2 linked regions of the Brasilonema sennae CENA114 genome follow. The protein of the gene in region 2 binds, or shares a complex with, the protein of the main gene of each other region. Links are inferred from orthologs where the notes say so. Each region holds a gene or a part of one and is shown on either strand. Other genes may lie near its edges.

What was found.
Region 1: the proteins of accC (region 2) and accB are in contact, whole or in part, in a solved structure (PDB 8UXZ), measured with the Escherichia coli proteins. The link is inferred for Brasilonema sennae CENA114 from one-to-one orthologs.

What each region holds. Positions count from the first base shown.
Region 1 is NZ_CP030118.1:479,678-491,300, reverse strand. Bases 1-2,866 are described here. They hold accB (acetyl-CoA carboxylase biotin carboxyl carrier protein), read left to right. Parts: upstream 1-1,090; coding sequence 1,091-1,642; downstream 1,643-2,866. Other genes in these bases: tmpR (bifunctional dihydropteridine reductase/dihydrofolate reductase TmpR), read left to right, coding at 2,819-2,866; DP114_RS02005 (NUDIX domain-containing protein), read left to right, coding at 2,376-2,825; DP114_RS02010 (ArsR/SmtB family transcription factor), read left to right, coding at 1,707-2,051; efp (elongation factor P), read left to right, coding at 401-958. Also shown: more of tmpR, read left to right, coding at 2,867-3,538; DP114_RS36200 (transposase), read left to right, coding at 3,593-3,715; DP114_RS01990 (dihydropteroate synthase), read left to right, coding at 4,255-5,148; DP114_RS01985 (class I SAM-dependent methyltransferase), read left to right, coding at 5,335-6,495; DP114_RS01980 (HAD family hydrolase), read left to right, coding at 6,789-7,451; folK (2-amino-4-hydroxy-6-hydroxymethyldihydropteridine diphosphokinase), read right to left, coding at 7,640-8,128; DP114_RS01970 (D-alanine--D-alanine ligase family protein), read right to left, coding at 8,298-9,350; DP114_RS01965 (GerMN domain-containing protein), read right to left, coding at 9,875-10,513; DP114_RS01960 (LmeA family phospholipid-binding protein), read right to left, coding at 10,579-11,394; DP114_RS01955 (proline--tRNA ligase), read right to left, coding at 11,525-11,623. UniProt on the Escherichia coli protein: This protein is a component of the acetyl coenzyme A carboxylase complex; first, biotin carboxylase catalyzes the carboxylation of the carrier protein and then the transcarboxylase transfers the carboxyl group to form malonyl-CoA.
Region 2 is NZ_CP030118.1:1,715,418-1,727,021, forward strand. What follows is about bases 8,758-11,604. They hold accC (acetyl-CoA carboxylase biotin carboxylase subunit), read right to left. Parts: upstream 10,934-11,604; coding sequence 9,581-10,933; downstream 8,758-9,580. Other genes in these bases: psbX (photosystem II reaction center X protein), read right to left, coding at 8,826-8,945; DP114_RS07295 (YggT family protein), read left to right, coding at 9,140-9,430; DP114_RS07305 (hypothetical protein), read right to left, coding at 11,004-11,321. In the rest of the region: DP114_RS07245 (AAA family ATPase), read right to left, coding at 1-59; DP114_RS07250 (hypothetical protein), read right to left, coding at 44-1,024; DP114_RS07255 (caspase family protein), read right to left, coding at 1,115-2,155; DP114_RS07260 (CPBP family intramembrane glutamic endopeptidase), read right to left, coding at 2,329-3,225; DP114_RS07265 (AbrB family transcriptional regulator), read right to left, coding at 3,498-3,959; DP114_RS07270 (succinate dehydrogenase/fumarate reductase iron-sulfur subunit), read left to right, coding at 5,328-6,347; DP114_RS07275 (TolB family protein), read right to left, coding at 6,423-6,947; DP114_RS07280 (TolB family protein), read right to left, coding at 6,995-7,555; DP114_RS07285 (Ycf66 family protein), read right to left, coding at 7,609-8,532. UniProt on the Escherichia coli protein: This protein is a component of the acetyl coenzyme A carboxylase complex; first, biotin carboxylase catalyzes the carboxylation of the carrier protein and then the transcarboxylase transfers the carboxyl group to form malonyl-CoA.

The sequences.
Region 1 (11,623 bases), 1.2 Mb from region 2 along the record:
TGAGATAAGAGAATTGTTCACTTCAACGCAGGATGATCGAAAATTTAGACAGCTGGACAACTAGAATTTAATCCATTAAAAAAAAGTTGTCGTCTTTTTGACGAAAAACAATTTTTGATTTTTGTTTTTTTATTTTATGAGTTTGTCTGATTTTCCCAATCTCTGGGTACCTTTGGCGCTTTTAGGGTTAATTATCATTGCTGCTGTCTTTTTCAGCCGCAGCAGCTAATATCATGTTGCTGGCATACTAAAAAAGTGAAGTTCGCCGGGAAAGTCGGGGAGGAAGGATAACTGTTGGTTTTTGACTAAGTACTAATAACTAATGATCAAAGAAATAACTAATCACTCCTATTGGAGGTTAAAATAAATCCCGATTGTCTCCCAAAATTTTAAAAGTTTCATGATCTCCAGCAACGATTTTCGACCCGGTGTTTCGATAGTATTAGATGGGTCCGTATGGCGTGTGGTGGAATTCCTCCACGTTAAGCCAGGAAAAGGTTCTGCTTTTGTGCGGACGAAATTGAAAAATGTTCAAAGTGGAAGCGTGGTGGAAAAAACTTTCCGCGCAGGTGAAACAGTTCCCCAAGCTAACCTGGAAAAAAGCACAATGCAACATACCTATAAAGAAGGTGACGAATACGTCTTTATGGATATGGAAACATATGAAGAAGGCAGATTGAGCGCCTCACAGATTGGCGATCGCGTAAAATACCTCAAAGAAGGTATGGAAGCCAATGTTGTTCGCTGGGGCGACCAAGTCCTGGAAGTGGAACTGCCTAACTCCGTAGTATTGGAAATTGTGCAAACAGATCCAGGTGTTAAGGGTGACACTGCTACTGGTGGTTCTAAGCCTGCAACTTTGGAAACGGGAGCAATGGTGATGGTTCCTTTGTTTATTTCTCAAGGAGAACGCATCCGTATAGACACCCGTGACGATAAATACCTTGGCAGGGAGTAACTTTCTTCTCACCTCTAGATGCAAATCCCGATTTTCATCTATGACAGGGATTTCCATCCCTGCCTAACTATACAAATTCATTTCAAAAGATAAAGTCTCTGTACGATCTAATTGCATGAGGTAAGGAAAGCTGTGCCATTGGACTTTAATGAAATCCGCCAACTGTTGACAACCATCGCACAAACGGACATTGCAGAAGTCACGCTCAAAAGTGACGATTTTGAACTCACAGTTCGTAAGGCTGTAAGCGTTCCTCCAATGTTGTCAGCAGCACCTCAAGGGGCGTTAGGGGCGGTTGGTACACCGAACACACCAGTTCCACCGCCTATTCCGTTAGTAATGTCGCCTCCGACAGTGACGGTAACCCCGCCAAACCGCCCCACTGACAGTAATACTTCTGGCGTACACTCACCACCGATTGGTTCCTCTGTTATAGAACAGAAGTTTGTGGAAATCCCTTCCCCAATGGTGGGGACGTTTTATCGTGCGCCGAGTCCAGGCGAAGCACCATTTGTGCAAGTGGGCGATCGCATTCGGAGCGGTCAAGCAGTATGTATCATAGAAGCCATGAAACTGATGAATGAAATTGAAGCCGAAGTATCCGGACAAGTCATAGAAATTCTCGTACAAAACGGTGAACCAGTAGAATATGGTCAACCTTTGATGCGAATTAACCCAGATTAAGTATTAATCTATATATCGATGCCTAGTTGTTAAATTTTTAATGAGTCCTTACGGGTCTGCCCTGATGAAACAAGCGTTGCCTGTACCGCCAGAAGTCGTGCAACAAGTGGCTGAATACTTCAGCCTCTTGAGTGAACCTATGCGCCTACGGCTGTTGCATTTGCTGCGAGATGAAGAAAAATGCGTGCAAGAATTGGTAGAGGCAACACAGACTTCTCAGGCTAATGTATCAAAACACTTGAAGGTCATGTGGCAAGCGGGAATCCTTAGTCGTCGCAGTGAAGGAACCTGTGCCTATTACCGAGTTGAAGATGAAATGATTTTTGAATTGTGTAACAGGGTTTGCGATCGACTCGCCTCCAGGTTAGAACAGCAAGCCCGTAATTTTCGGTTCTTAAATACCAAGTAATTCTTGAGAAAAACGGGCTAGCCCCTTAGGGGGCGCACTCTCGGACGGCCCGCTACGCTAACAAAATGCAGAACACACAACACAAGATAACTCCACGAGCGAGTCCGCGCTTATTCAGTATTAAACTGAACTTAGTTTGCTGCAAAGTACTAAACAAAGCGAATAGACTGATGTCTTAGTATTTACTTTATATTTGGAACACTTAAAACAGAAAGTGAGATTGTGCCCACATAATCACCTTTGTGTCAATGCTTAACTTAGAGATGTTATTCTAGATGGTTAAGGCAAAGTAATGCAAAATCAAACCCAATCGGACAGATATCTGTGGAGAAGCATTTCCCTTTAACGACTGTAGGGGCACTTGCTGTGAATTCTCATGGACAAGTCTTAATAGTCAAAACGACCAAGTGGCGAGGCACATGGGGTGTACCGGGAGGTAAAGTGGAATGGGGCGAAACGCTAGAAGCTGCAGTTAAAAGAGAGTTTCGAGAAGAAGTCGGTTTAGAGTTGACTGACGTACGCTTTGGGTTACTACAAGAAGCAGTTCTAGATTCACAATTTGTGCGGGAAGCCCATTTCATTATGGTGAACTACTACGCGTTCTCGAAGGGCGAAACCATCACACCCAACGAAGAAATTGAGGAATGGGCATGGGTGACTCCCCAAAGGGCAACAGAGTATCCTCTTAATACGTACACCCATGTATTGATTTTGGATTATCTGCAAAAGCAAATCGACAAGTTATATCACAATAAAGTTCAAGAACAATGCTAAAAAAAGCGCTCGTAACCGGATCGTCGGGAGGAATTGGACGGGCGATCGCCCTCAAGCTAGCAAGTCAAGGATTTGATATCGCATTTCACTATAACCGTAGTGCAGAAGCAGCCAGCAAAGCTAGTGAGGAAGCAGCGACTTATGGAGTTAAAGCGATCGCCCTCCAAGCAGATGTTACCAATCCTGATCAAGCTAAGTCCTTGGTAGAAAATGCAGCCAAAGAACTTGGTGGCTTGTCAGTTGTTGTTAATAATGTGGGCAATTTCCTCTACAAACTAACTAGCGAAACATCAGTAGAAGAGTGGCAGGAAGTTCTTGACTCCAATCTTAATGCCACTTTTTACATCACTCAAGCCGCACTTCCCCATCTCAAGGCAGCTAATTGGGGACGCATCGTTAATTTCGCTTGTGCTAGTGCCCAGAATCTGGTCGCGCGGCAGAAAGATACAGGTTATATCATCGCTAAAACTGGTATAATCATCTATACCAAATCTTTAGCTCAGGAGCTAATTACAGACAATATTACTGCTAATGTGGTGTCCCCAGGAGTCGTAGAAAATTCCATTGGTTTGGAAGAAACTACTCCCAAGCTACCGACAAAACGACCGGCAACCTTAGAAGAAATGAGTAATGCAGTTTGTTTTTTTATTAGTCCCGAGGCAGATTACATTACAGGACAAATTTTGGAGGTATCGGGGGGTTGGAAATTGTAGTAGAAAATGAGTTAGTTTGTGCAATTTAATACTTTTTAGACAGTAAGAAGATTAATAGTTCGATGGTGCGAAATCTTTGCCTATTTTGGCAAGATAACCACGAATGCTGTAGTAAAAAGTCTTAAAAATAAGTTGAAGCTGGTTAAATGGTCTGTTTATGGGTTTAGAAACTATTGAATGTTCTAAACTCATAACTCCATTGTATTAACTTATAGAAGTTTTCTGTGATTTTTACGGAGCTTCGTACACCTTTGTTCCTTCTTCTGTGTTGCGTGTTTCCCTTCGGGTGTGCGCAGAGCGCACGCCTTACGCCAGTCTCCGAATCTCCTACAAAGACGCACTCGCTTTCGTGACGGAGACCGCCCTATGCCCTGCGGGCACGCTGAGTCCCAAGGGGACACGCGCAAGGGACGCTAACGGGTTCGCCACTTTGCCAATCTCCTGCACCAGACGCACTCGCTTTAGTGACGGGAACCGCCCCTACGGGGTTCACCAGTCACCTGCGGAGGGAAACCCTCCCGCACTGCTGGTTCACCAAGACGGCAAGTGGACTCACCAAGACGGGGGCTGGTCTCACCTGTTAAGCATCTCTAGTTGATGATTCACAAAAATCTTTGGAGGGTTGCTATTGTTTTTCAACAACTAGTTTGGCATCACAGGTACTAAAAGTACTCAAAAACTTAGAATTCTTATCCTTCACTAACTAAACTTAAAAAATGCTTACTCTCGAAGATATTTACAATATTTATGCAAAGCATCAAGATTCATTCAATGCCAAAGTTGAAGAATTTACAATTGGAAACAAGCACTTGAATTTTAATTCTAGACAAGCAATTTTAGGAGTCGTTAATCTTTCCACTGATTCTTGGTATAAGAATAGCATTTGTTACAGTCCTGAACAAGCGATCCGTCGTGGAGTAGTCTTAACAAAGCAAGGTGCTGATATTATCGACATTGGTACTGAGTCTACAGGCGCAACAGCAGCAAGAGTTGAAGATTTTCAACAAAAAAGTCAACTTCTACCTGTTCTGAAAACTTTTGATCAAGAAGGTGTCTTGACTTCAATTGAAACCTATTATCCGGAAGTAGCTAGAGAATGTTTACGGGCAGGGGCAAATGTCATCAACTTAACTGGAGGTGAGAACAGTCAAGACATTTATCGAGCGGTTTCTGAGTTCGACGCAGGAATTATTATCTGTTATCTTCAGGGAAAAAATGCTAGAGAGGTTGGTGAGTTTACGTTTACTGAAGACCCAATAGATTTAGTATATGATTATTTTGCCAACGAGATAGAAACAGCTACTAAACTAGGTGTAAGAAAAATATTTATTGATCCAGGAATGGGTTTTGGATATCAAAATTTCTACTACCAACACAAGTCGCTGCGAACTCGATATCAGATCAAAACCTTATTAAATTCTTTTAGGCTGAGAAAGTTGGGGTTCCCAGTTTGCAATATAGTTCCTACTGCGCTGGAATGTTTTGGAGAAGAATTCAGAAGTTCTCAGGCTTTTACGGCAGTTCTAGCAATATTGGGAAAAAGCGATCTACTAAGAACTCATGAAGTTCCTAAAGTGAAAGGAGTTTTAGATACTCTCAGTTTATTTTAAAGTCTTAGAAAATCAGAAATAACCGTAGAGGAACCAGCAAGAAATCATTCATTGCTTGTTAATGTCAATCGTTTAACAAACTTTGAGATTGGTTTGATCAAAGATTTGACTGTCAAGATTATAATCTTTTCATATTTGATGGTAAGTTATTAGGAATCTCCCTAAGCAGCGAATCTGTCAAATTTTATGGCGATTGGAAATCAAGATCGATATAAGAGTGCAGTTAACCACTACTTATCTCCCAAAAGGAAAGATAGCGTCAAAAGCGAATGGGAGGAACCATTCTCACGCACCGTGATAGGTCAGGCTATCCAAAAACTACAACAGACATACTCTCCTAAATCATTACGGATTATGGATTTTGGATCTGGAATAGGTGGAGGATTGGTTTTGGTTCAGAATGCTTTAGATGATATCGGACTCGACGGTAGAGATCTCTACTATTTAGGTTTGGATAACAGCTTGGAAATGGTTAAAGTAGCCAAAGAAAAGTGGGCAGACACTCCCAATGTCAATTTTCTAGAAACTGATTTTAGGTTGAACATTCCAGACCAACCAACAGAAATTTATTTATCTTGCGGAGTTCCCTATTCCCATCTCACTAAAGAAGAAAGCCGACATACATTAGAAAATATATTTAAGGCTATTAAAAAAAATAAAACCCAATCTCTAGTAGTTGTTGATGTTTTAGGACGATACTCCATAGAATGGGTATCACAGTGGGATCAAAGCCGTTGGGCTTATCGAATGAGCTTTTTAGCAGAAGGGCAAGAGCAAGAATCCATGATGATGACCTGCTACTACAGTCCAGAACTAAAGCAAATGATCCATGAAGCTGCCCAACAGGCAAATTGTAACATTTCTAGTCTTGAGTTTTTTGATCGATCAATGATGGTCGGACGTCATACATCAACCCGAGAATATAATCCTGCTATCCCCCCCTATCGGGAAGTGATCAACTCTTTGTACAAATCTGAGGAAATAACAGACTTTCAAGAATTGCTCTTTCGGTGTGAATTGCCTATAGCACCATCTCCTGTGAACCAGTTCTTCAATAAGTTTTCTCAAATGTGGAATCAGTTGGTTCTCGAAGCGGCGGAATTTTGTGGGGAACATCTTGGAGAACATCTTAATGTTATACATCAGATTTCATTGCCAGAACCAGTGGCAGGATTGAAACAAGAATTATCACGGCTTCAAGAAAGTAACTCTGACCTCCATTTTCGTGCCAATATTGTTGAACCAACTTTGGCTAAGTATTTGTGTCGCTTGGAATCAAATACACAGCCCGGTTTGGGAGTAGGTCATACCTTGATTGCCATACTTTATGTGAATGGAGAAGACTAATCTGAAGTGGGCTTTTTCATCTGAGGTTAAGGGAACAGTCAAGAAGGAAAAAGGTATATCTAGTTGACCAAAAATCAAATAGGAGTCCTATATTGCCTTTTTTAGTAGTTTTGTCTTTTTTTACTCTTAACTATCAGTAACGATGTAAATATTTGATTGTTACGTTGACTGAATGTGTGCAAGACTTAGTTTTAAAAACTTGCATGGACTTTCTTTGCATTTTCGGAGGAACCCAGGTGTCAAAAACTGTGACAATCTTTAAATTCAACAGAGTTATTTTTCTGTGAAAAATTATGAATATACTGGATCGATATTTTGATGCTGTCATCTTTGATATGGATGACTTAATACTTGATAATGGCTCGTGGTACAAGTATGCATATCAATATGCAGCTCACGAATTAGGTTATTTTATCAGTGATGAATGTTATGCTCAACTCTTAGGAATTCCTCATGCTGAATGCGATAAAATATTGAGTAAAACTTTTGGAGAAGAGTTTTCCGTCGAAATTTTCAATAAAGTTTTACAACAGCAATATCAGGAAACGCTAAACAAAAAAGGCGTGAAGTTTAGAGATGGATTTGAAACATTGTTCTCTTATTTAGAAAAACAAGGGGTTTCTATAGGTTTGGCAACTAGTTCAACTTGGAAACACGTAGAAATGCATCTGAGTCAAACCCGTTATTTACAAGCCTTCGATGTGATTTGTACCGCCGATCAGATCCAACGAGGAAAACCCGATCCTGAAATTTACACCTTAGCAAGTCGTTGTATGAACCGTCAGCCAAAGAATATAGTAGTATTTGAAGATTCAAATAACGGTATCAGATCTGCGATCGCTGCTGGATGTATGGCTATTATGGTTCCTAATCAAGCATTACCAGACGAGGACGTGAAGGAAAAAGCCCTCCTGGTTTTATCTAGTTTGGCTGATGCGATTCCATTAATGTATTAAGAATACAAAGGATACATCGATTTCTTCGTACATCCATTTCGCACGTTTACGCTGCAGGAGACGTCGCAAATCCCAGAGATCCTTGTCTTGCAACTGCGGTAGCTCACAGTGCAATTGCAGCACGCAGTTTGGAACAGGACTTACGACATGATCCCTAGTTCTGCTAAGCAGGAAATGTATTTGTTGGCTTAACTGACCAAACTCACTCCAGAACAATCAACTTTTTGAACGAGTTGGGAGATCGGCATCCCTGAGACGGGTTCTATCCAATCAGGAGCAATTTCTGCTAATGGTACCAAAACAAAAGCTCTTTCTGTCATCCGTGGATGAGGGATTTGCAGATCAGGTGTTTCTAGAATTAACTCATCAAACAGAAGTACATCCAAATCTAGGGTTCTTGGTCCCCAACGTTCTTGACGTACTCTACCAAACTCTTGTTCAATTCCCAGCATAGTCTCTAACAATTTCTGGGGACTTAACTGCACCTCTAATAGGGCGCAGCCATTGAGATAATCTGGTTGTGATGGTCCAATTGGTTTTGTTCTATACCAACTGGAATGTGATTTGACCGTAATATCTGGAGTGTGCTCCAGTTCTTCTAGGGCAGCTTCTAAGATGGCTTGGGAATTACCAAGGTTACTCCCGAGAGCGATCGCACTAACAGAATGCTGTGTCATTGCAAGTTTTTCAAAAGTTTAAGACGATAGCACTTATTTTTAGAGTTTAGACTAGTTTTGCTTATCAAACAGCCAAACCCTTATTCACACAGACTTTCCTGATTTTTAGGCGTGTTTGGATTCCCAACTCTAAAATGCTTGCTACTTCGCCTTATACCCCTGTGTTTCTTCAAATGGATAATTTGTCGAAGATCATATTCTTGCCCAACGCTTGATTGATCATTATTGCGAATAACTCATCTAAAGGAATTCCCACTTTGTTCGCCGTACAGGCAACCACCGCGTTGTGGTCAAAAATACAAAACAACCCAGCTTCTAAGAACCAAGGTTGTCCCTGTGGGTCGATTCGGAAGTCAAATAAACTATAATGGCGACAGCCCAAAGCCAAATGACACTTCTTAACTTCTTGCTGAACCTTTTGGGTGATCGGGTCATTAACATCTACAATCCAACCAGGGACATAGTTCTTAGCAGTTGAAGCCAAGTCGCCCTCGATGGGTATCTTGAATTTGTCAGTATAGCTGCGGATGGGTCTGACTTCGGGGTCTATCTGATACTCTTCCATGGGTAAACCGATGAGTTCCCCATCTTTGACAATGGCACCGCATCTGACTTCTCGACCGGCTTCAATGAATGTCTCTACGATCACCTCCGAAGCAAATTCAAATGCTTTCTTCAGGGCAGCATCATAGTCAGCAACTTCTTTGACTAAGGACACCCCTAAAGAGTTGTCGGCATTTGCGGGTTTGATGACTACTGGAGGTGTAATTGTGGGAACGTCTCCTTTGCGGAGCACTTCTCCAGAAGGAACTTTGACCCCAGCTGCTGCGACAATTGCTTTGGTTTTGGCTTTGTGAGCTGTTAATGCCATCAGATCCGGAGTATTCCCTATGTAAGGGATCTTAAGCAAGTCAAATAGTGCGCGGTACTCAATCATTCCAGGCAGACAAAACATTTGTGGCAACATAACGTCAATGTTTTGCGCTGTTATAAACTCTATAGCTTCTAACAGAGAAAGCGGTTTGGCGACAGCAATATCTTCAAGACTCAGAGAGGAAGGAAATCGCCACAGGCCATCAGGTGTGATGTATGCAATTAAAAATTCGTAGCGCGATGGATTTGCCGTAGCTACCAGACAGCTATGGGCGTAATTGCGTGACAATTCACGGTAAAAATCACTAGATGGAGACCCTGCTACATGAAGGATACGAAGTACTGACATGATTCATCTTCTTAGGCACTGTTATACAGGATATATTAAAAAAAGAATTCAGCAAGTCCTGATTCAGGAGTTAGAATCACTTCCGCCCTTGGATTTAGACAAGGCAGCTTTTGGGTAAGAAGCAACAACCCAAAACGTGCCGCCCATACTCCTCCCTTGCGTCGCACAGAATTCATTCTGACTTCTGGCGACTGACGCCTCTGTTCTTCTGATAATTTTGACAACAAGCCCTAAGCAGTAAATATTTCAGGTGTCTAAACTCCAGTAAGATGGTATTTATTACCCCAAAAGTCCGTTTATATACTGAGTGAATAGAAAAAACTATAAACAACATTGCAAAAGTAACAATTGCCACTCTTATGGGAAAGGGGAAAGGTTTTTTGATAATTCTTTCCCCCTTTGCCTTTACCCCTTATGCTCCGGATAGGAACTGCTCACCCGTTATAAGTTATAGTAATCTGTTGAAGAATTCTAAAAAAATTCATCCCCCAGTTGAAACCGAGGGATGAAACCATTTACCTGACCTAAAGTGAATAATTTTTATTAAAGCTTTCACGTGTCAATGGCTGTTCTAACTCCAGACCTTCGCCGCCTAAAGTTTCTAAAGGTTTGCCGTTTACTTCAATGTAGACTTTGGCATTCTTATCTACAGCCGTAGCGGTGTAGACAACTTGTCCCACACGACCCATCATTGAAGAACTTCCACCTCCACTTTCAAATTCTTCTGATAAATTGACATGGACACCATCACTTGCTGCCTTAACACCTAGTAGCTTTGTTCCTTGTGGAATTGTGGTAGTTTCGCTACTTTCTGTTGGTCCAGCTAATAACTGTTGGAAAGCTCCTTCTAAAACATCGTTAGGCGACTTCCCAAGAGCTTTGACTTGAACTGTTTGGGGAACCAACTTAAACCCACTACCTGTATCTTGCAGCCAAAAAACTTCAGCTTTTTGCTCAGCAGTCAACTGGTTTGTTGATGCTGGAGGTTGACTTAGTGCTGGAACAGGGATTTGTACAGGGGGATTATTAGGAGGATTCTTAGAAATATTATTATCGGGTTTGCTGGCAAAAAAAGCTATACCACCACCCACTGCAATAACCGCTGCTGTTATAGCTGCAATAATACCTGGAGATAAACGGTTAGATCCTTGCTGTTCTTTCATATTGAAAACCTACCTTTAGGCTGAAATAGTATTTGTATGAGGAGAAGCCTGGTTAACGACGATACTTATAAACTAGGGGTTTCCAAAAACCTAGAAGATGGCTCTACTCGCAAAAATGCGGCAATCTCTAACTCTTCTGGTTTCATATTCAATTTTAGGATTCGTACTTGTAGACCGTCACCTTCCAGATTGCTTAAATCCAATCGTTTGTTGAGATTGTTCACAACTGTGTTGACAAATTGAGGTGGAACCTGTTCTCCATTGGCTGCCACAATTGGGTTAACTAACTGGATATTCCTGCCACCAACGATACGAAATCCTGATTCCACCCTAATTGACAAGGGCTTATCCAGACTTCTATCCTGTAATTCTACTTGGGCACTCAAGCGGTTGTCGGCTAAAAATTTTACATTTGGATTGGTAAAATGATAGACAGAATTCTTCTGCGCTGTGTTTAAAGAACCGCCTGTGTTAATTTTTAGCTTTTGTAACATCACCATAAATTGAGGTGATTGTATGAGTTTATTAATATCCTGTTGAGTTAACACCAAACGGACACCAGCTTGTAAAGGTCGTTTGAATAATGGTCGTTTTTTTCCCAGACTGCGCGGTTCTAATTCAATTGCATCAGTTTCCAATTCTAAAGCTGCAATACGAATGTCTTGCCACTTCTTGAGTTGCAAAGAACGCCCTGCAACACGCACTTTTTCTACCTTGCCTTGCAGCAATTGGTGAGTAGGGGCATTGTCAACTCGCACTTGCAATTGTTCTACCTGAGCCAACTGAGAACGGATAGCATTTTCAGCAGTCTGATCAGCCACCAGTCCAACCGGAGTCACTAACCCTAACAAGCCAGATACAAGGAGTATGAAGAATTCCATGTTTTCGTTTGTGATAGTGGTATTCAGTTACCAGTTACCAGTTATCAGTTATCAGTTACCAGTTACCAGTTACCAGTTACAACAGAAAATACGGGTCTGTTTCTTTTGTTAACTGTTCACTGTTAAGTGTTCACTGACTCCGCTGTTCACTGTTCACCGATTGAATCCACTGATTTAGTGTAGATACAACGTCAGCGATCGCAATTTCGTGTGACTTTCGACTTTTTCG
Region 2 (11,604 bases):
GGCTTGGGCTGCACCTTGCCTGTGTATTTCAGCCGCTTTCCGTCTAAAGCTCTAGCCACCTAACTTCTTCCTCCTGCCACTTACAGTCACACAAATCAAAAATTTCGGCAAACACACGCTCTGGAACCCCTTCACTCTTTTCCAAAATGACCTGAACTGTATAGTCAATTTTTTTAGTGACCTTGGTTGGCAATGCATCAATTGCATTTTCCATCCAATTAGTTAATACTCGCTCAGATAGAGGATCTATGATTGGTAACCTAATAGGGATACAGGGTTCCCAAACCTGATCGAGCTGGTTTGCAAATTGGATTTTCCAGTTGCTGACACAACCCTCATGATCAACTAAAAACATGAGGAGAAAAAACTCGTTAGTTGGGTAGATTGTCTGTTGAACTGAGTTTACCAACGGTAGCCAGAAGTCGCGCATCAGTTCATGTAGATAGTCTTCGTCAATGCAGTCAAAGTCATGAAAAACCAGGATGACGTGCTGGGTTTGCAACTGAGCGATCGCATTCTTAGCAATCTCCTCATGGGATGAAAAGTTTTGTACTCCCATTTGACGCCCCAGTTCTCGCCACAAAGCAGCAATATCTGTTCTCAAAGCCCTACGGCGGAGGTGAAACTGGATTGGCACAGTTATGGTACTGTCTGGAATTGCGTGTAACAAGCGCTTCAGCAGAAAGATTTGACCGTATTCCGGTGAGCCATGAACCAAAAAAGCTCCTATTCGTTTTTCTTCAATAAATTCTCGGAACAGCCGCACCTCCTTGACATAATTTAGGCGAAACAGTTCGCTATGTATTCGCTCATTGTCTAAAGACCTTTCAATAGTTGAAATCTGCTTATGGAGGCGATCGCGTTCCACCTCAAACCGCTCAATTTCTTTTTCTAGCTGAAAAGCCACTGAAGCACCAGCTTGGATAGCACAATCAGTTCGCAAGCGCTTTATTTTCAGGCATAGCAGTTCGTACTGTTGCTGAAGTTCTTTCCGTCTTTGCTGTAAGTGCCGAACTGAGGACATTAATATAAAATATTAGACTTTATACACAATATTTTTACTTGTTATAGTTTTGACAAACGACATCTTTAACTTAGCTCCAGCCTTCTAAAATTACTGCAACGCCTGTTCCATCTCATCCAACTCATCACCAAGACGCGCTAGTTGAGCCTCTTCATCCAAAAGCTGCTTTTCTAATTGAAACTTAACAGCCGTACCAGTCTCAATAGCCAAAGCATCCCGCATTCGCTTCACCTTTTCACTACGGAGATCCCATTCTGCCTGTAGTGTGTCTTGTTTCTGCGCTAATCGTCGCTTTTGTCCAGCCCTCAAACTACTGGTAGTTGAGTTAACTTCAGCCACTGGTGTTTCCCCAGGTAAAAATTTACTTCCACCTGCGTAGTAGCAAAGTGGAAAATTATCACCCAAATCAAGCACTTTGTTCACGAATGGATGCTGTGGTCCGGAAGCCCGCTTAGGTACTTGGTCGAACAAATAAATCATAACGTCAAGAATACGAGCATAGCCATCTTTATTCACGGCGGCTTTGCCTTGTAAAGCTTCTAACAAGCAATCTGTAAAAGCACTGTATGGCTGACCGGTATAAGAATATTCATCTTCTCGCGATGAAGCGACGACAACTCGACCACTTCCTGTTCCCAGAATATCTAACAAATCAGGTGGTACAGGTGACTTGACAAAAGTTTCTCCTGCTTCTTTAAGAGCAGGAACACCTCCTGCATGACAGCAATCTAGCAAAACGACGAGCTTACGTGCTTTAATCGCCTCTATTTTTTGGGTAAACTCCAATCCTGATATGGCAGTGTCTCCACGTTGACTGGGATCATAGCCATAAGGCACTAAAAAGTATTCATTTGTACGCTTAATCCGTCCACCATGACCAGAGTAGTAAATAATGACACTCGCATCCACATTTTGGTTCACTTGTGCGATAAGCTGGTCAAAAGCCTTGAGAATATGTTGCCGAGTTGCAGAAGTCTCAGTGAGCAGGTTGACTTGGTTTGGTGGATAAGCGGCTTGATTGGGGTTAACCAAAACATCTCGTAGGGCTGTAGCATCTTTAACAGTAATGCCTAAATCAGCACCAACACCGATGAGTAATGCATAACCATTAGCAAAAGTTAGATTTGTCACGCCTTATCCTCTTGACTTATTGACAGTGCTTGGTGACTCCCTTTTGAGGGGAGTATACTAATCTACCAACTGAAGTCAAAGCATCCCAGATTTTTTTCAGCAACAATTGAGAACAAAGATACTCTCAGTTGTTTACCTTACGCTGTCACTACTGATTTTTTACGCCGAGAGCGTCAATGCACAAAATCAAAATAGCGAGAAAATAACCAAAGAACTCCTCCAGTCAGGAGTAAACAAACAACACCCGCTACACCAGCAAGGGGTTTTTTATTCTTACCTGTCACCCACTCCGAGACTTCACCTGTGTAATCAATCAGTGCGGCTGTGTCTACTGTGGCGATCGCCCATATCCATCCAGTATGCAATCCCCAAGCTAAGCCTATACTCCCCCCATCCACAAACCGTGCTAGTACCAACACCATCCCCATAAACCAGAGTCCAGGTAACTGTGGGATGGTTTCTTTTTGCTCCCAAACCAAGTGTAGCAACGCAAAAATCGAGCTAGAAATGAGCGCTGCTACCCAAACAGAACCACCCTTCTCTAGTTCAGTAAACACAAACCCACGAAAAATTAGCTCCTCAATACCACCTACAAATAACGCCACTAACAAAATAGGTAGTAAGATAGGTCGCACAAGCTTAATATTTGACCATTGAAAAGAGCACCATCCTAGCCACGATTGCCATAAAAAAACTAATGTTATACTAAATATTCCTAAAGCTAAACCTACCACCAAAGAATATAAAGTTGAAACATTTCCAATCAAGCCGTAATCTGAGAAAGGTGTATCGGTTAACCAACTAGTTACCCACAAAATCAACGGAGCTAGTAAGTAGAGAGACACTACTAAAGGTAACTTTTGTTCTGGTTGCAAAAGTTGAGAAGGTTGCCATTTGAGGACAAACGCTGTTAAAGCTGCTATGGGTAACCAGCAGGACACCCAAACAATAAAGAAAGCCATCACAACAAACAATACTGGTGCATCTTTTAAGGATGACAGTAAAAAGTTGATTGATGGCTCAGGTAACGATATGAAAGTAGGTAAAAAAACACAGTTGACTTCTTGCATAGTAGAAACATTTTATTTTGGTAAGAGAAAAGCTTTATTAATTTGGAGCAGCTTTCAAGCAGGAATAGCTAGGTTGCGCTTCTTTTCTCACTACCTCAAGTATTGCTCATCTAATCGCTCTTCTTTTTATTGACCAAACCTTTTACTAAAATGAATCATGCATCCAAGAAGTCTAATCGTTTTTTTGTTCAAAAAATTTAAAAATTTGACTTTCGCCGTAAAGACAAGTTGTCCAGCGTTTGCCTTAAACTTGCCTCTACGATCACAAAAGTTTATTCCTCCTCTTCGTCATCGTCTTCAAAATCTTCCTCGTCTTCAAGCTCTTCATCATAGACTTCTTCGTCATCATGCTGGAGTATCTTTTTATCACTATCAACTTGAATTAAGTGAATATGCTTGTAACCCAGCTTAATTTCAAACTCATCACCCGGCTTTAAACCCATTGCTTTGGTATAAGTTGCACCAATCACAATCTGACCGTTTTGATGGACACTAACCCTGTAAGTAGGTTCACGCCCACGACCATCTTTTGGTGCTTCTGGACTTAAGGGAATTCCCCTAGCCGAGAGCAAAGCATCATAAAAGTCGGTGAGATTGACACGAACTTGGTTATTTTTTGTAACGGTGTAATAACCACACTGCTTAGCTCTTTCTCGCCGTGGTAAGGTAGAAAGTTCTTTCACTTTAGCTAGCAGTGTTTTCCCAGTTAATGGTGCAGTTGCGGTTTCAGTCATTATGCTTCAAATATCCTCACTCTCTCCAAACAAATAAACAAATCATCTTCTGCCAGTACTTGGCTTTTTGACATCTGCACAAAGTTGCTTCAGACCTAATACCAGAGGGGTTATTCCTCCATATAGGGTGAGCCACAAGAGTATCTGTTACGATTGACCACAACAGAAGATGGTTGTAGTTGTCACAGGCATTAATTTTCGTAATTTTACGCCATTTCTAACCATCATTTGCCATCTGAAACGAAATAATTCTCTTTTTTGGCACTACTAAAGTGGAGCAACTTTGAACAACTACAAATTGGGGAGACAAAAAGCGATGACACTGCGCCCTTAGGGGTTCCCAAGGGGGGTGCAAAGTGTCCGGGTGAGGATTTTCATCCCGATTTCTCGCCGTTTCGCCGTTGTGTTCTACCACGACCAAACAAGTCGTAGACCCAATAAATTGCAGGCTTTTTACTTTCCTTACTCTGTCTTAATTGACCTTGAGTCGTAGGGTTTTACCCATTTCTACTCAAGAAACATAATTGACAGCATAGTATTTTCTTAAGGTTGCAGCAACATACAACCTTTAACCCTGCTAGTAGAGACCATAAATTTCTTGCCTCCACTTTATTACAAAGAAACAAAGCAGTAACAGTCGCACTTACACGGCGATTAATACTGGTTTTGTTGCCTCATAATTTTATATTAAATAGTAGCATGATTTAATAATAGCAAAATAGGTGTTTCACTTTTAAATCAACTTGCTGATACACTTTTATCGAAATTTTTATGGTTGGGGTGAGTATTGGTGGTCGGGTTTTATAAAAATTCATTTAATTTTGACAAGCAGTTTTAACGAGATGAGTGAGAACAAGCGAGTTTCTTGATCAAGAGGTCAAGATGTTCATTAAGAGCTTTAACAATTCTATATAACCAAAAAATAGAGCTTCACGACCAATTGAGCGATTTTTTAACTCAGGGCTTGTTTAACTCGTCTTGACATCAAGATATAGTTAGAATCCAAGGAGCATTAAATTTGGAAATTTTCGCAGCTTACAATGAACTAAAGTCTCAAGAACAGTGTCGCTGTATTTTACTCTCCTTCCTCCAACGCCGAAAGATATAAATTAATTGTCAAGCAGTGAGCATTTTTCTGGTAATCTGGCTATTGACACATCTGGTGTTAAACCCATTGGGTAGTAATACAACTAAAATTTTGATAATTATCCTTAAACTATAATGAGTACCTCTTTAATCATCAGCCTATTAACAGGTAGCTTTTAATTAAGGGCAACAAGAGTATAGCTCACTTATTGGTGAGCTACTCCATAGTGGAAATTATTCCCAAAGATGGGTATAGCAATTTCAAAACTTTGGTTGGTGGTCATGGAAGTTATTTTTAAGATCATACGGCAACAACAAAATTCCTCCCCGATAGTGCAGAATTACCATTTGGATGTTGAAGGGGGGAATACAATCCTAGATTGTCTCAATCTTATTAAGTGGGAGCAAGATGGGACATTGGCATTTCGCAAAAATTGTCGCAACACGATTTGTGGTAGCTGCGCAATGCGAATCAATGGGCGTTCGGCTTTGGCTTGTAAGGAAAATGTTGGTAGTGAAATTGCCAAATTGGAACAAACTGTTATAACAGGAAGTCATACAAATGGCATTCCAGAAATCATCATCGCACCACTAGGCAATATGCCTCTGATCAAAGATTTAGTGGTAGATATGAGCAGTTTTTGGAACAACCTTGAGGCGGTTGCTCCTTATGTGAGTACAGCGGGACGTAACATTCCAGAAAGAGAGTTTTTACAAACACCGCAAGAGCGATCACGGCTTGATGAAACTGGTAATTGTATCATGTGTGGAGCTTGCTATTCTGAATGCAATGCTCGTGAAGTTGACCCAAATTTTGTTGGCCCCCACGCACTGGCTAAAGCTTACCGCATGGTGGCAGACTCTCGTGATCACAAAACCGAAAGTCGTTTAGAAGAATATAACGAAGGAACTAAAGGAGTTTGGGGTTGCACCCGTTGTTTTTACTGTAATTCCGTATGTCCAATGGAAGTCGCCCCATTAGACCAAATCACAAAAATCAAGCAGGAAATTCTTGATCGCAAACAAGCAAGCGACAGCCGTTCAATTCGTCATCGTAAAGTATTGATAGACTTAGTTAAAGAAGGCGGGTGGATTGATGAGCGTCAATTTGGTTTACAAGTCGTCGGGAACTACTTTAAAGACCTCAAAGGGTTGCTCAGTCTTGCTCCCCTTGGATTGCGAATGATAGCCCGAGGTAAGTTTCCTCTTTCGTTTGAACCTTCCGAAGGAACTCAACAAGTGCGATCGCTGATTGAAGCCGTCAAGCAAGAAGAGAAGAAATTACAGGGAGTGAGGGAGTGAGGAAGTGAGAGAGTGAGTGAGGGAGGGAAAATGCCTTCCCTGCTTCCCTCTTTCCCTCCTTCCCTCATAATCTCCTTAACGTGGATCTTGAGGTATATTCAGCGGTTGTCCGGAACGGTTATAAACTAAAATATCCCATTGCCCATTCACACTAGACTCAAAAGCAATCCTATTACCATCAGCACTCATTGTTGGATGACGAACTTCTGCTTGCAGGTTGGCAGTCAAATTTCTTAATTGACGTGTTTCTCTATCATACAGAAAAATAGCTGAGCGGCCCTGTCTACTACCTGCAAACACGATATAACGACCACTTTCAGAAACACCAGGATGAGAAGCGACAGTATCAAAGGAATTTAGACCGGGCAAATCTACCAAACTACCAGTAACTCTGTCAAACATATAAATATCTTGTCTACCCCCTCGGTCACTCGCAAAAACGATATATCTTCTTGAGATTTGGGGATCTAATTCCGAAGCAGAACTATTAAGACTTACTCCGCCTGGATCGTAAGGATAGTTCACTATGCGTGGGTAACCAACACAGCCACTTAACAAACTAGCTGTAACAAATATAGGTAGAAAAATAGAATGTTTCATAGTCATGAGTCATGAGTCGAAGACTTTAGACTTTTACACCATCCCCCTTATGGAGGTGCACCCACCGATGCGCCATTGTCTATATCTAACTCAACATCCGGTCCGCGATCTAAAACTTCAATATCCCACTGACCACGGCTAGCACTTTCAAAGACAACATAACGCCCATTTGGGCTGATACTTGGATTTCTGATCCAGCCACGATAGGTTGGGGTAAGAATTTGCGACTGTTGCGTAGCACGATCATAAAGCGCCACCACTGGTCTACCTTGGTCACTGGTCATATAAGCAATGTAACGTCCGGTGTAGCTGAGGCTAGGACTTTCGACAATTGTTTCCGGTTGGTTTAAGCGCGGTGTTTGAATAAACTGTTGCTGATCCAAGTCATACACCAGCAGTTGGTGACTACCATTGCGATTAGAGACTAATGCTAAAAAACGACCATTTCCACTCAACGCAGGTTGCTGTTCCGTGTAACGGCTGTTGAGGGAAGTCGGTCCAAGAGGGATATCGCTATAACTACAAGATACAAGCAAACTTGCCAATGTAAAACTTAGACCCCAAGGAATTTGCCTTTGGAGCCAAAAACTAGGTGTAATTTTCCTCACTTCAACTTTTTTCGTTACGCTTTCGCGTCTTCCACCTAATCTTATTTATAGATTTATAGATCATCATCAAATTTGGATGAGCTATCTCGATCTTGATCCGAACGCTCAGGACGGTCTAATGGTTTGTATTCTACATACTCACTAGAAATGACTTCATCATCCTCACGTCCCCTTTGAGGAGCAGATTCACTGGGCGATCGCCGTTTTCTCGGTCTTGCAGGAACATCCTGATCACGACTTTCTGGACGTACTGTTCCATTACTACCACGACGCGAAGGTCGTCTTTCTTCAGTAGTCGAGCTACCCCACTCATCAACTACTCTATCGGAACCATTCCAATCTTCATCTTCAATCCTTTCTGAAGGGCGTACAGAACGTCCAGAACTCCGGCGACGGGTTTTGTCAGTTTTGTCACTTGATGTTGGTCTTTCACTACCATTGCGACGTTCTAAACGACGAGGAGTTTCATCTTCGTAGTAATCATCCCGAGATGAACGGTTATCCCTGCTACCCGAAATTCGACCACGCACGGGGCGCTCATCGTAGTCATCATCATAAGGCAGTGGTTCTAATTCAGCGTCTACCTGTGCCTTATACTTCTTGTTATACCTGTAGTTGTCGCTAACTTCTCGTTCATCATCAACAATGGGAGTGTTACGCTTGGCTTGCTGAGTCGCTATACCTCGCAGGCGAATACTTTCCACCGCAAAAAATATAGTTGAGCCTGCCAAAAGCAACTGACCAAATTGTAGAATTGGGTCCAGACGCCAACCTTGGAATATGAGAATGAAGCCGCAGAGTAAACCCACAGCAGCAAAAAATATATCCTGGTCGCGTGAGAGTTCTGGACGCACAGTGCGGAGAAAATACAGTGCTGCCCCAGCCACAGCCAAGAAAATTCCTAGGATACTGGCTGAGTTTGCCCCAAAATTGACTTGAGCCAGAACACTGGCTGAGTTCAGCCCAAACATTAGCATCGTTGTTTACCTAATATCAAAATCTATGTTAGCGAGTCAGAATTGAAATCTCTACTGTAATTAGACACAATATACTTTAAGGATGTAAATTTGCCACTCGGGCTAAGCGAAGTAACACTTATGCGTCTCTACATTATGACCCAAAGCTAACAAGTCTGTGTCTGTCAACTCAGTAAGCTTAGTATAATTATTTTTTTATAATGAATTGCTAAGAGTTACCAATTGAGCAGTGAACTGGCGGAAAACCAGTTTTAAAACTAGAGGCGTGGTATGCCACGCCCCTACAATACATCTTATGAACGCTGGATTTTATCCTTCTGGCTCACAAAAAGCAATCCTACTGTGGCGGGGACAACAACAATTAATGCACCCCAAAACAGACTCCAAAGGAAATTTGCTAAAGATGGCGTCATAGATTTCAACCTTTTTTTACATACTTTATAACAATTCTAATGGTCTAGTAGACCGTTGAGAAGCCAGTTATCCCAAAGATAAATGATTCAAGTTGTTTAACAGCCTTTGGTTAAAATTAGAGAAAGGCTTTACAAACCTTAAAATCTGCTGATTCAGTTCTTTCCCTTTATTCAAAAAAAGTCAAGCTTAAATCATGACTGGTGCTGACCTTGCCATTTGGATTCTCGGTCCAATATTAGGACTGATGACATTTTTGTTTATTTTCCGGATTATTCTGACTTGGTATCCCCAAGTTGATTTGAATCGTTTGCCTTTTAATCTGGTCGCTTGGCCTACTGAACCTTTTCTAATACCGTTACGAAAGATTGTGGCACCTGTGGGTGGGGTGGACATAACCCCAATTATTTGGGTTGGTATCTTCAGTCTTTTACGGGAAATTCTTCTCGGTCAGCAAGGACTGCTGACCATGCTGTCTCGTGCTTAGTAACAAGGGGTGTAGGGGTGTAAAGGTATAGGCGTATAGAGGAAATGCATTTACGCTTGAGATAGAGAAAATGCATTTTTCTCTTATTCTCTTATTCTCTTATTCCCCTACACCCTTACCCCCCTACACCCTTAGCTTTGGTCACAAATACTACTGCACTAACGTTTTCATCTCCTGTACGAAACTCGTGTAGACTTGCCCCTGCAAAAACTGTGGGTGTTCCATGATTTTCTGATGAAACCCAATCGTTGTGGGTAATCCCGTGATGGCACATTCTCGCAGTGCTCGTTTCATACGGTTAATAGCAGTGGGACGGTCTGCTCCCCAAACTATTAACTTGCCAATGAGGGAGTCGTAGTAAGGAGGAATTTGGTAATCAGTGTAAACATGGGAATCTATTCTAACTCCTGGACCTCCTGGGGGGAGATAACCACTGATACGTCCGGGGGAGGGACGAAAGTCATGCTCAGGATCTTCGGCATTAATACGACATTCGATCGCATGACCCCGTAAAATAACTTGGTCTTGTGTCAACTTGAGTCTTTCCCCTTGAGCAACACGGATTTGTTCAACAACCAAATCTATCCCAGTAATCATCTCCGTGACAGGATGCTCAACTTGAATCCGGGTGTTCATTTCCATAAAGTAGAATTTGCCGGATTTATCTAAGAGAAACTCAATCGTACCTGCCCCACTGTAGTTGATAAACTGAGCAGCTTTGACGGCAGCTTGTCCCATTTTCTCTCGTAAATCTGGATCTAGAGCTGGACTGGGGGCTTCTTCTAAAAGCTTCTGGTTACGGCGTTGAATTGAGCAATCCCGTTCACCTAAGTGGATGACATTACCATAGTTATCAGCCAAGATTTGAAATTCAATATGACGGGGACGCTCAATAAATTTTTCCAGATATACTCCGGAATTGCCAAATGCAGCTCCGGCTTCGCCTTGGGCTGCTTGGAAAGACTTGACAAATTCGCTTTCAGAATGTACCAAGCGCATACCCCGTCCGCCACCGCCTGCTGTGGCTTTAATCATCACTGGGTAGCCAATTTTTCTGGCGATCGCCAAACCTTCTTCCTCCGACTCTATCAACCCATCACTACCTGGTACTGTGGGTACTCCAGCTTTTAGCATGGTCTCTTTCGCGGTGGATTTATCCCCCATCAGCCGGATAGCTTCCGCAGATGGACCAATGAAAGCAATATGATGGTCAGCACATATTTCTGCAAACCGAGCATTTTCTGCTAAAAAACCATAACCAGGGTGAATAGCGCTGGCATTCCGTATCAATGCCGCTGCAATAATGTTAGGAATGTTCAAATAACTTTTACTGCTAGCAGCTTCGCCAATGCAAACCGCTTCATCAGCAAGTTGGACATGCAGAGCATTACGGTCAACGGTGGAGTGTACCGCAACAGTCGCAATCCCCATTTCTTCACAGGCGCGGAGAATGCGAAGCGCGATTTCTCCTCGATTAGCAATTAATATTTTGTCAAACTTCATCTTTTAGCTTTTGATATCAGTCCTGTAGATTGACATTGTTCTGCCATCAAAATTGAAATTACGCAGAGCCTCATTTCAAATTCTGACTGGAGATTCCCAAAATTCCTTCCAAATATAAGGAAAGATTTCGCTGCTTGCCTCTACGGGTATTAACTAGACTAGCAGCAGCGATGTTGCCGAGTATGAGTTCATTTTCCCGACTTTGGCATAATAAGAGCGTACTGTGCGCTTCATGATGAGTAAGCGCGCTCTTGGTAGGGGAGGACAGTGCCCTTCGGGTAGCATGTGGCGTTTTCAAGCGCAGCCTGGCGACGGGCGTTCCCGGAGGGTAGAACCAATTGCCGAGCAGCTGATCGCGCGATACCTTTAATATCACTTGGAAAGTCATTACTTTTCTGTCCGTCGAGTATATCCATCTGTTGATAGTTGTGAATTCTTGTACTTAATTTTTTGTTACTTGGATATTACTGATGATAAATATTTTTGTTGTGCTATACTATATATCCAGGGAAACCTTGCGGATGTGGCGGAATTGGTATACGCGCACGCTTGAGGTGCGTGTGGCTTTGCCTTGCGAGTTCGAGTCTCGCCATCCGCATATTTTATTATTTAGTGCCAAGTTATGGGTGCCGAAGTGTCAACTTTTGTAAATGGAAGAATGACTTAGCACT